One region of the Citrobacter farmeri genome, then DNA from elsewhere that is predicted to be linked to it. Evidence: predicted binding sites of a transcription regulator. Region 1 holds the regulator's gene; each other region holds the start of a gene.
What was found. Region 1 encodes PhoB, which activates phosphate uptake and scavenging genes when phosphate is short. Its sites were predicted from a motif close to CTGTCATAAAACTGNCNNAT; they were not measured.

Region 1 (3,214 bases):
CTTTGCTCGCTATCACGCCACTGCTCCAGTTGCCCGGTAATCGCGGCGAGATCGCCTTTCAACACCGCCAGCGGTTGCGTTACCGGAACGGTGAGTTCCTCAACGCTGGCTAACTTGCCGTCCTGGAAGTCCACCCGATGCACGTACTTATTTTTGCCGCATTCATCAAAACTCAGCGCGATGGGAGAGCCGCAGTAGCGGATATGCTCTGTACCACCAATCTTCTGCGCCCGGTGGATGTGGCCCAGCGCGATATAATCGGCGGTCGGGAAGTTTTGTGCCGGGAACGCATCCAGCGTGCCGATATAAATGTCACGAACGGCGTCACTTTTGCTGGCGCCGACGGTGGTCAGATGACCGGTGGCAATAATCGGCAAGGCGAGATCGCCGCGTAACGTGCAGGCAGCCTCGTATTGCTGCTGGTAATAGTCGGTGATGGCACCCAGAAGATGCTGCTGTTTTTCCTGACCGGACAGCCCCGCCTGACTGCTGATAATGTCACGTGGACGTAAAAATGGCACCGGGCACAGCACCGCGCCGGGCTGACCGTCGCGACGATTCAGTATTTGCGGCGCATGACCTGCGCTGGCCACCACCGTGGTATTGAGAAACGCCAGAATGTCGCGGGATTCATTTAACGTGGCGACGGAATCGTGGTTTCCTGCTAATACCACCAGATGGCAGCCCGTTTGCTGCAGGTTGACCACAAAACGGTTGTAGAGCTCACGAGCATAGCTTGGCGGCGAGCCGGTATCGAATATATCGCCCGCAACGACTATCGCATCCACCTGCTGTTCGACCGCCGTTTCCAGCAGCCAGTCGAGAAAGGCCTGATGTTCAGCGGCACGGCTTTTGCTGTAAAAATTTTGTCCCAGATGCCAGTCAGAGGTGTGAAGAATGCGCATAACGGTTCCATGGCAAAAAAGCATAAAGGGGATTATAACCATTCGGGGGCTGTAATATCTCGTTTCTCGGGTGTCATAAATCAACAACCTAAGGTTAACGTCAGCACGCATTTTCATAAATCTGTCATAAAACTGACGCATAATGGCGCCGCATTAAGACAGATGATGATAAGCAACTTATATAACAGGGCAAATCATGGCGAGACGTATTCTGGTCGTAGAAGATGAAGCTCCAATTCGCGAAATGGTCTGTTTCGTGCTTGAGCAAAATGGCTTTCAGCCCGTTGAAGCTGAAGATTATGACAGTGCGGTGAATCAGCTTAATGAACCCTGGCCGGATTTGATCCTTCTTGACTGGATGTTGCCCGGCGGTTCTGGTCTACAGTTTATTAAACACCTCAAGCGTGAAGCGATGACGCGGGATATTCCGGTCATGATGTTGACCGCCAGAGGAGAAGAAGAGGATCGCGTACGCGGCCTGGAAACCGGCGCGGACGACTACATTACCAAACCGTTCTCCCCGAAAGAACTGGTCGCCCGCATCAAAGCGGTGATGCGCAGAATTTCACCAATGGCGGTGGAAGAAGTCATTGAGATGCAGGGGCTGAGCCTGGATCCTACATCGCACCGCGTGATGATCGGCGAAAATCCACTCGATATGGGGCCGACGGAATTTAAACTGCTGCATTTCTTTATGACCCACCCCGAACGGGTTTACAGCCGCGAACAGTTGCTGAACCACGTCTGGGGCACCAACGTCTACGTTGAGGATCGCACGGTCGATGTGCACATTCGCCGCCTGCGCAAGGCGCTGGAAACCAGCGGCCACGATCGGATGGTACAGACGGTTCGCGGAACAGGGTATCGTTTTTCGACCCGTTTTTGAAAGACAAGAATAAGAGCCAGGCTCTGAAGGGAGAGTGACCCGTGCTGGAACGGCTGTCATGGAAAAGGCTGGTGCTGGAACTGATACTTTGCTGTATCCCGGCCTTGATCCTAAGCGCATTTTTTGGTTACCTGCCGTGGTTTTTACTGGCATCGGTAACAGGACTGCTGATCTGGCATTTCTGGAATTTATTACGCCTCTCATGGTGGCTGTGGGTCGACAGAAGCATGACGCCGCCGCCGGGACGAGGCAGTTGGGAACCGCTGCTGTATGGTTTGCATCAGATGCAATTGCGCAATAAAAAGCGCCGTCGCGAGCTGGGCAATTTGATTAAACGCTTTCGCAGCGGGGCAGAATCACTGCCCGATGCGGTGGTATTGACTACCGAAGAGGGCGGGATCTTCTGGTGCAACGGTCTGGCGCAGCAGGTACTGGGCTTACGCTGGCCGGACGATAGCGGGCAGAATATCCTGAACCTGCTGCGCTACCCGGAGTTTACGCAGTACCTTAAACTGCGGGATTTCAGTCGACCGTTAAATCTGGTGCTCAATACCGGTCGCCATCTGGAAATCCGCGTCATGCCGTATACCGATAAGCAACTGCTGATGGTGGCGCGTGACATGACGCAGATGCATCAGCTTGAAGGCGCGAGACGCAATTTCTTTGCCAACGTGAGCCATGAACTGCGCACTCCGCTGACGGTGTTGCAGGGCTATCTTGAGATGATGCATGAGCAGACGCTGGAAGGGGCAACGCGCGAAAAAGCGCTCTTAACGATGCGTGAACAGACCTCGCGCATGGAAGGACTGGTGAAACAGTTGCTCACGCTGTCGAGGATTGAAGCCGCGCCGACGCTTTTGCTCAATGAGCAGGTCGATGTGCCGATGATGCTGCGCATGGTCGAACGCGAAGCGCAGACGCTCAGCCAACAGAAGCACACGTTTAGCTTTGAAGTGGATAACCAGCTGAAGGTGCTGGGGAACGAAGAACAGCTGCGTAGCGCGATGTCTAACCTGGTGTACAACGCAGTGAATCATACGCCGGCAGGAACCCATATCATCGTCCGCTGGCACACGGTGCCGCACGGCGCGGAGTTTAGCGTGGAAGATAACGGGCCGGGCATCGCACCGGAACATATCCCGCGGTTAACGGAGCGATTTTATCGCGTTGATAAAGCGCGATCGCGACAAACGGGCGGCAGTGGGCTGGGGCTGGCTATCGTAAAACATGCGGTGAATCATCACGAAAGTCGCCTGAATATCGAGAGTCAACCGGGCAAAGGAACACGCTTTAGTTTTGTGCTGCCGGAACGATTAATTGCCAAAAAAAGTGCTTAAAGTACAATCGTAAGGTTTTCTTTCCATAAGCCAGCCAATGCTGGCTTATTTTCTTTGCAGCTAAGATAAGTCTGCTGAATTTATCA
Region 2 (3,214 bases), 2.0 Mb from region 1:
CTTCACCGGTTGCCCATCCGGCAGTGCACTCAGCAGATCCAGCGAGCCGGAGGAGAAGTGCAGCGCGCTCTGCCCACGGGTCACCACCGCGCAGCGTAAGCCGCTTTTTTGCAATTGTAGAGCGCACAGGAGTCCGGCGAGACCGCCGCCCATAATGACCGTATCAAATCTCATCGCGCGGCTCCTTTTCCAGACCACATAATCCCTGGTATACCCAGCGGGTAAATTCGCTTTCGCGCAGCGCATCGCCCCAGGCAATGGGTTGTACGCCTTTCCAGCGTTCGTTGAGGAAGTCCGACAGCTGGGTAATGGACTGTGCGGAGGTAGTGATGTTAAAGCGTTGCAGTAATCCGGCAGCACGGCAGGCGCAAAGTTCGCCCTGACAGGTACCCATTCCCACGCGGGTACGACGACGGAGATCCAGCAGGCTGTTAACGTTTAAATTTTCGACAGCATACTGTACTTCACCTGCGGTGACGGCTTCGCATTCACAGACCAGACTGCGGTGCTGACGGCCATGGCTCAGCCACGCCGGCGTACGGTCGCCGTGGCGATACACCGCTGAACCTCTCAGTGGGGCGGGCAGAGAGATCACGCGCTTCAGTGTGTTTTCCGTTGGCTCCTGCGAACCCGGTAGTGGAGTGTCTGCAGTGATGCATGGGCGAGAGTTGCCCAGTTTACGGCATACCGCATCGGTGGCCCACTCGGCCATCAGGCGGTAGGTCATCAGTTTGCCGCCCGTGATAGTGATAAACCCGTCCAGACCGTCACGTTTCGCGTGATCGAACAGCACAATGCCGCGGCTGACGTTACGACCACTGGGATCGTCATCACTTGCCACCAGCGGGCGAACTCCGGAGTAGGCGCGCAGAATGCGGGTTTTCGCCATAACTGGCGCCAGTTTTTCACCTTCGCGCAGCAGAATATCAACCTCATCGGCGGTGACGCGGTTGCTGTCGATATCGTTGTAATCAATGTGGGTTGATGTCGTGCCAATCAGCGAGATCGTGTCGCCAGGCACCAGAATATCGGCGTCAGACGGCTTACGGCAGCGGTTAATCACGTGCTGGTTGATGCGGTGGTCCATGATCAACAGTGACCCTTTTGCCGGGAACATACGGATGCTCAAATCGGCATATTCCGCGATTCGCTGCCCCCAGATCCCGGCAGCGTTAACGACCACCGGCGCATGCAGGGTTTGCGTTTCACCATTGAGATGGTTACGTACATGGACGCCGCTGACGGTTGCGCCTTCGCGGATCAACCCGGTCACTTCGTGGGCGGTCAGGATAATGGCACCGTGCTCTTTCGCATCGAGCATGTTGGCTGCGGTCAGGCGGAACGGGTCAACGGTGCCGTCCGGCACTTTGACCGCACCGATCAGGTGTGGATTCACCGACGGTTCGATAATCCGCGCCTGTTGCGGATCGATCGCTTCTGCACGAATACCTGCCTCTTCGCAGGCGCGGATAAAGGTGGCCTGAAAGGAAAGCTCATCCTCAGGCAGGGTAATAAACAGACCGTCCGTTGGCTCAACGCAGTGGCGGGCGATACGTTTCAGAATTTGGTTTTCGCTGATGCATTCACGGGCAGATTCCGCGTCAGTCACCGCATAGCGCGCTCCGCTGTGCAGCAGTCCGTGGTTACGGCCGGTCGCACCGGTCGCGATATCGTGACGTTCAACTAAGATGACACGCAGACCGCGCAGCGCGCAGTCGCGGGCAATCCCTGCACCTGTGGCACCGCCCCCAATGATAATCACGTCACTTGTTTGCGAGTCGCGAGTTTTCATTGTTTTCCCTCACAGTTCGTTTTTTATCATTTAGCCACATAAAAAACATGGTTTGTTTGATTTCGCGCATATTCGCTCATGATTCGAAAATGAAACGTGATTTCGTGCGCCTTTCTGAACATTTGTCATAAATCTGTAACAATATGTGCTGTAATTCACATTAACGACAGGTATCTTTACCTAACATCGCCGCCATGCGGGAATCTGCGGGCGGCGCTCGAACGACCTGCGATGTTATCACTACTAAAAGATGGGCCACGGAGGCTAGATTATGTTGAGTATTTTTAAACCAGCGGCGCATAGAGCTCGCTTGCCAGCAGCGGAGATCGATCCGACTTACCGTCGGCTTCGTTGGCAAATATTCCTGGGGATATTTTTTGGCTATGCCGCGTACTATCTGGTGCGCAAGAACTTTGCGCTGGCGATGCCGTATCTCGTTGAGCAGGGATTTTCTCGGGGTGATTTAGGTTTTGCGTTGTCGGGGATCTCTATTGCCTACGGATTTTCGAAATTTATCATGGGGTCGGTTTCGGATCGCTCGAATCCGCGCGTTTTCCTGCCAGCCGGTCTGATTCTGGCGGCAGCGGTGATGTTGTTCATGGGCTTTGTGCCGTGGGCGACATCGAGCATCGCGATAATGTTTGTGCTGCTGTTCCTCTGCGGATGGTTCCAGGGTATGGGCTGGCCGCCGTGCGGACGTACCATGGTGCACTGGTGGTCGCAGAAAGAGCGTGGCGGGATCGTCTCCGTCTGGAACTGCGCGCATAACGTCGGGGGCGGGATCCCTCCACTGCTGTTTCTGCTCGGGATGGCCTGGTTTAACGACTGGAAAGCTGCGCTGTATATGCCGGCATTCGGCGCCATTCTGGTGGCGATTTTCGCTTTCGCGCTAATGCGTGATACTCCGCAATCCTGTGGTCTGCCGCCAATCGAAGAGTACAAAAACGATTATCCGGATGACTACAACGAAAAAGCGGAAGAAGAACTGACGGCGAAACAGATCTTCATGCAATACATTCTGCCGAACAAATTGCTGTGGTACATCGCAATTGCCAACGTGTTCGTCTATCTGCTGCGCTACGGCATTCTCGACTGGTCTCCGACGTATCTGAAAGAAGTGAAGCACTTTGCGCTGGATAAATCCTCCTGGGCCTACTTCTTCTATGAATACGCAGGGATCCCGGGGACGCTGCTGTGTGGCTGGATGTCGGACAAAGTGTTCCGTGGTAACCGCGGCGCGACCGGCGTGTTCTTTATGACGCTGGTGACTATTGCCACCATCATTTACTGGATGAACCCGGCAGGTAACCCGACTGTCGATATGATTTGTATGATTGTGATCGGCTTCCTGATTTACGGCCCGGTGATGCTGATTGGTCTGCATGCGCTGGAACTGGCACCGAAAAAAGCCGCAGGGACAGC
Region 3 (3,214 bases), 410 kb from region 1:
CGAGGCGCGTCGTCAGAATGTGGCGCATCACTACCTTGCCGGAGACATCGAGTCGCTGCCGTTAGCCAGCGCGACGTTCGACCTGGCCTGGAGCAATCTGGCCGTGCAGTGGTGTGACAGTCTGCATCATGCGCTAAGCGAACTTTACCGGGTCGTACGTCCTGGCGGCTGTGTGGCTTTCACCACGCTGGCCCAGGACTCGCTGCCAGAACTTCATCAGGCCTGGCGCGCGGTGGATAACCGGGCGCATGGCAACCGGTTTTTATCTTGTGAGGCCTTGTGTGATGCGATGCGCGGCTGGCAGGGAGAGCATCAGTCGATCTCCCTGACGCTGGAGTTTGATGACGCCCTGAGCGCCATGCGCTCACTGAAAGGTATCGGCGCGACCCATTTGCACGAGGGGCGCGCGTCGGGCGTTTTAACCCGCTCGCAGTTGCAGCAGCTGCAGCTGGCCTGGCCCCAGCGGCAGGGGAAATATCCTCTGACCTACCATCTTTTTGCAGGAGTGATTGAACGTGACTAAACGTTATTTTGTTACCGGCACCGATACGGAAGTCGGTAAAACCGTCGCCAGTTGTGCGTTATTACAGGCGGCGCGCAGTCTGGGCTACCGGACGGCCGGATACAAGCCGGTGGCGTCCGGCAGTGAAATGACGCCAGAGGGATTACGCAACAGTGACGCCCTGGCGCTTCAGCGCAACAGCGGTCTGGCGCTGGAGTATGCGGCGGTGAATCCTTACACCTTCGCGGAACCCACTTCGCCGCATATCATTAGCGCCGATGAGGGGAAACCGATTCGTGCTGACGTGCTGTCAGACGGGCTACGCGCGCTGGACGCACAGGCGGAATGGCTGTTGGTAGAAGGCGCAGGCGGTTGGTTTACACCGCTTGCGGAGGATTATACCTTCGCTGACTGGGTTCAGAGTGAACGGTTGCCGGTGATCCTGGTCGTTGGCGTGAAGCTGGGGTGTATTAACCATGCCATGCTGACAGCGCAGGCTGTAGAACAGGCGGGGCTCCTGCTTGCCGGATGGGTGGCGAATGACGTTACGCCGCCGGGAAAACGCCACCCTGAGTATATGGCGACGCTTCAGCGGGTTATCCCTGCGCCGCTGTTGGGTGAAATCCCGTGGCTGGCGGCCGGAGCTGAAAATGCGGCCACAGGACAATATCTGGATCTCTCTTTGCTCTTGGATGAGTAAAACGCAAAATTGCGAGCAAGATCTCGCCTGCCAGGGGCACTCCGTTAGCTGATAAAAATCAAAATTTAGCGATAATTTTTTTTTATGTGCGTCCTGGCGGGTCGAACCGGGAATTTGCCAGGCGGCAGACCATACGGCCTGCAGGCAGTTATCCACCATTCCTGTGGATAACCTTGTGTATTAGAGTTAGAAAACGCAGGGCAAGCGAGAGAATACGCGGCTTCCAGCCGAATTGATGCGAAAGACGGCTTTACAAAATAGTCTTTGTTTTACAGCTCGTTAGATAAAATCAATGGCTGTCATATTGTGGTCATTGAATGCAATAAAACTTTCATAACACATCTTGACAATGTTAACGAAGTCATTGGTCTGGGGATAAACCCGCTTCCTGGTATAATATCTTGTCAGCGATGAAATTTTAGCCGTCTCCGATCCGATTTTATCACGCGTAACACAAATATTATGAGGCGTTACTGTTTTTTCATCCAGTATATTTTACTGGCAATATTATCTTCTGCGAGTAAAATTACACACCTGCCCGCCCATTCCTTCAGGTAGCTGCTCATGAGTAAACCGTTCAAACTGAATTCCGCATTTAAACCTTCCGGCGATCAGCCTGAGGCAATACGACGCCTGGAAGAGGGACTGGAGGACGGCCTGGCGCACCAGACGCTGCTTGGCGTAACGGGGTCAGGGAAAACGTTCACTATCGCCAATGTGATTGCCGATCTACAGCGCCCGACGATGGTGCTGGCACCCAACAAAACGCTGGCGGCGCAGCTGTATGGCGAAATGAAAGAGTTTTTCCCGGATAACGCCGTCGAGTATTTCGTCTCTTACTACGACTATTATCAGCCGGAAGCGTACGTTCCCAGCTCTGATACCTTCATCGAAAAGGATGCGTCGGTGAACGAACACATTGAGCAAATGCGTTTGTCTGCCACCAAAGCATTGCTGGAGCGCCGTGACGTGATCGTCGTGGCGTCCGTTTCTGCTATCTATGGTCTGGGCGACCCGGATTTGTATCTGAAGATGATGCTGCATTTGACGGTGGGCATGATTATCGATCAGCGCGCCATTTTGCGTCGACTGGCCGAACTGCAATATACCCGTAACGATCAGGCTTTCCAGCGCGGGACTTTCCGCGTGCGCGGTGAGGTGATCGATATCTTCCCGGCGGAATCCGACGATATTGCACTGCGCGTTGAACTGTTTGACGAAGAGGTGGAGCGTCTGTCGCTGTTTGATCCGCTGACCGGGCAGGTGGAATCCACCATTTCGCGCTACACCATCTACCCTAAAACGCACTACGTGACCCCGCGTGAACGCATTGTACAAGCGATGGAAGAGATCAAAGTCGAACTGGCCGATCGTCGCAAAGTCCTGCTCGCCAATGACAAACTGCTGGAAGAGCAGCGTCTGAGCCAACGTACTCAGTTTGATCTGGAGATGATGAACGAGCTGGGCTACTGCTCAGGGATTGAAAACTACTCGCGCTTTCTGTCAGGACGCGGGCCGGGTGAGCCACCGCCGACGTTGTTTGACTATTTGCCCGCCGACGGTTTGTTGGTGGTGGATGAGTCCCACGTGACTATCCCGCAGATTGGCGGGATGTATCGTGGCGACCGCGCGCGTAAAGAGACGCTGGTGGAGTATGGTTTCCGTCTGCCGTCGGCGCTGGATAACCGCCCGTTAAAGTTCGAAGAGTTTGAAGCGCTTGCACCGCAAACGATCTATGTTTCTGCGACGCCGGGCAATTATGAGCTGGAGAAATCAGGCGGCGATGTGGTTGATCAGGTCGTGCGCCCGACAGGGTTGCTGGATCCGGTGATTGAAGTACGTCCGGTAGCAACGCAGGTAGACGATCTGCTCTCTGAGATCCGCAAACGTGCGCAGATCAACGAACGTGTCCTGGTAACCACGCTGACTAAACGGATGGCGGAAGATCTCACCGAGTATCTGGAAGAACACGGCGAGCGGGTGCGCTATCTGCACTCGGACATCGACACCGT

Region 2: the regulator PhoB is predicted to act here: its motif matches at 1,915-1,934, upstream of glpT (glycerol-3-phosphate transporter).
Region 3: the regulator PhoB is predicted to act here: its motif matches at 1,520-1,539, upstream of uvrB (excinuclease ABC subunit UvrB).

Annotation. Positions count from the first base shown of each region.
Region 1 is NZ_CP077291.1:3,532,899-3,536,112, reverse strand. Features, by position in the region: gene sbcD (exonuclease subunit SbcD) at 1-905, opposite strand, end outside; gene phoB (phosphate response regulator transcription factor PhoB) at 1,102-1,791, shown strand; gene phoR (phosphate regulon sensor histidine kinase PhoR) at 1,833-3,128, shown strand.
Region 2 is NZ_CP077291.1:1,509,210-1,512,423, forward strand. Features, by position in the region: gene glpB (glycerol-3-phosphate dehydrogenase subunit GlpB) at 1-174, opposite strand, end outside; gene glpA (anaerobic glycerol-3-phosphate dehydrogenase subunit A) at 164-1,792, opposite strand; gene glpT (glycerol-3-phosphate transporter) at 2,064-3,214, shown strand, end outside.
Region 3 is NZ_CP077291.1:3,125,729-3,128,942, reverse strand. Features, by position in the region: gene bioC (malonyl-ACP O-methyltransferase BioC) at 1-523, shown strand, start outside; gene bioD (dethiobiotin synthase) at 516-1,202, shown strand; gene uvrB (excinuclease ABC subunit UvrB) at 1,767-3,214, shown strand, end outside.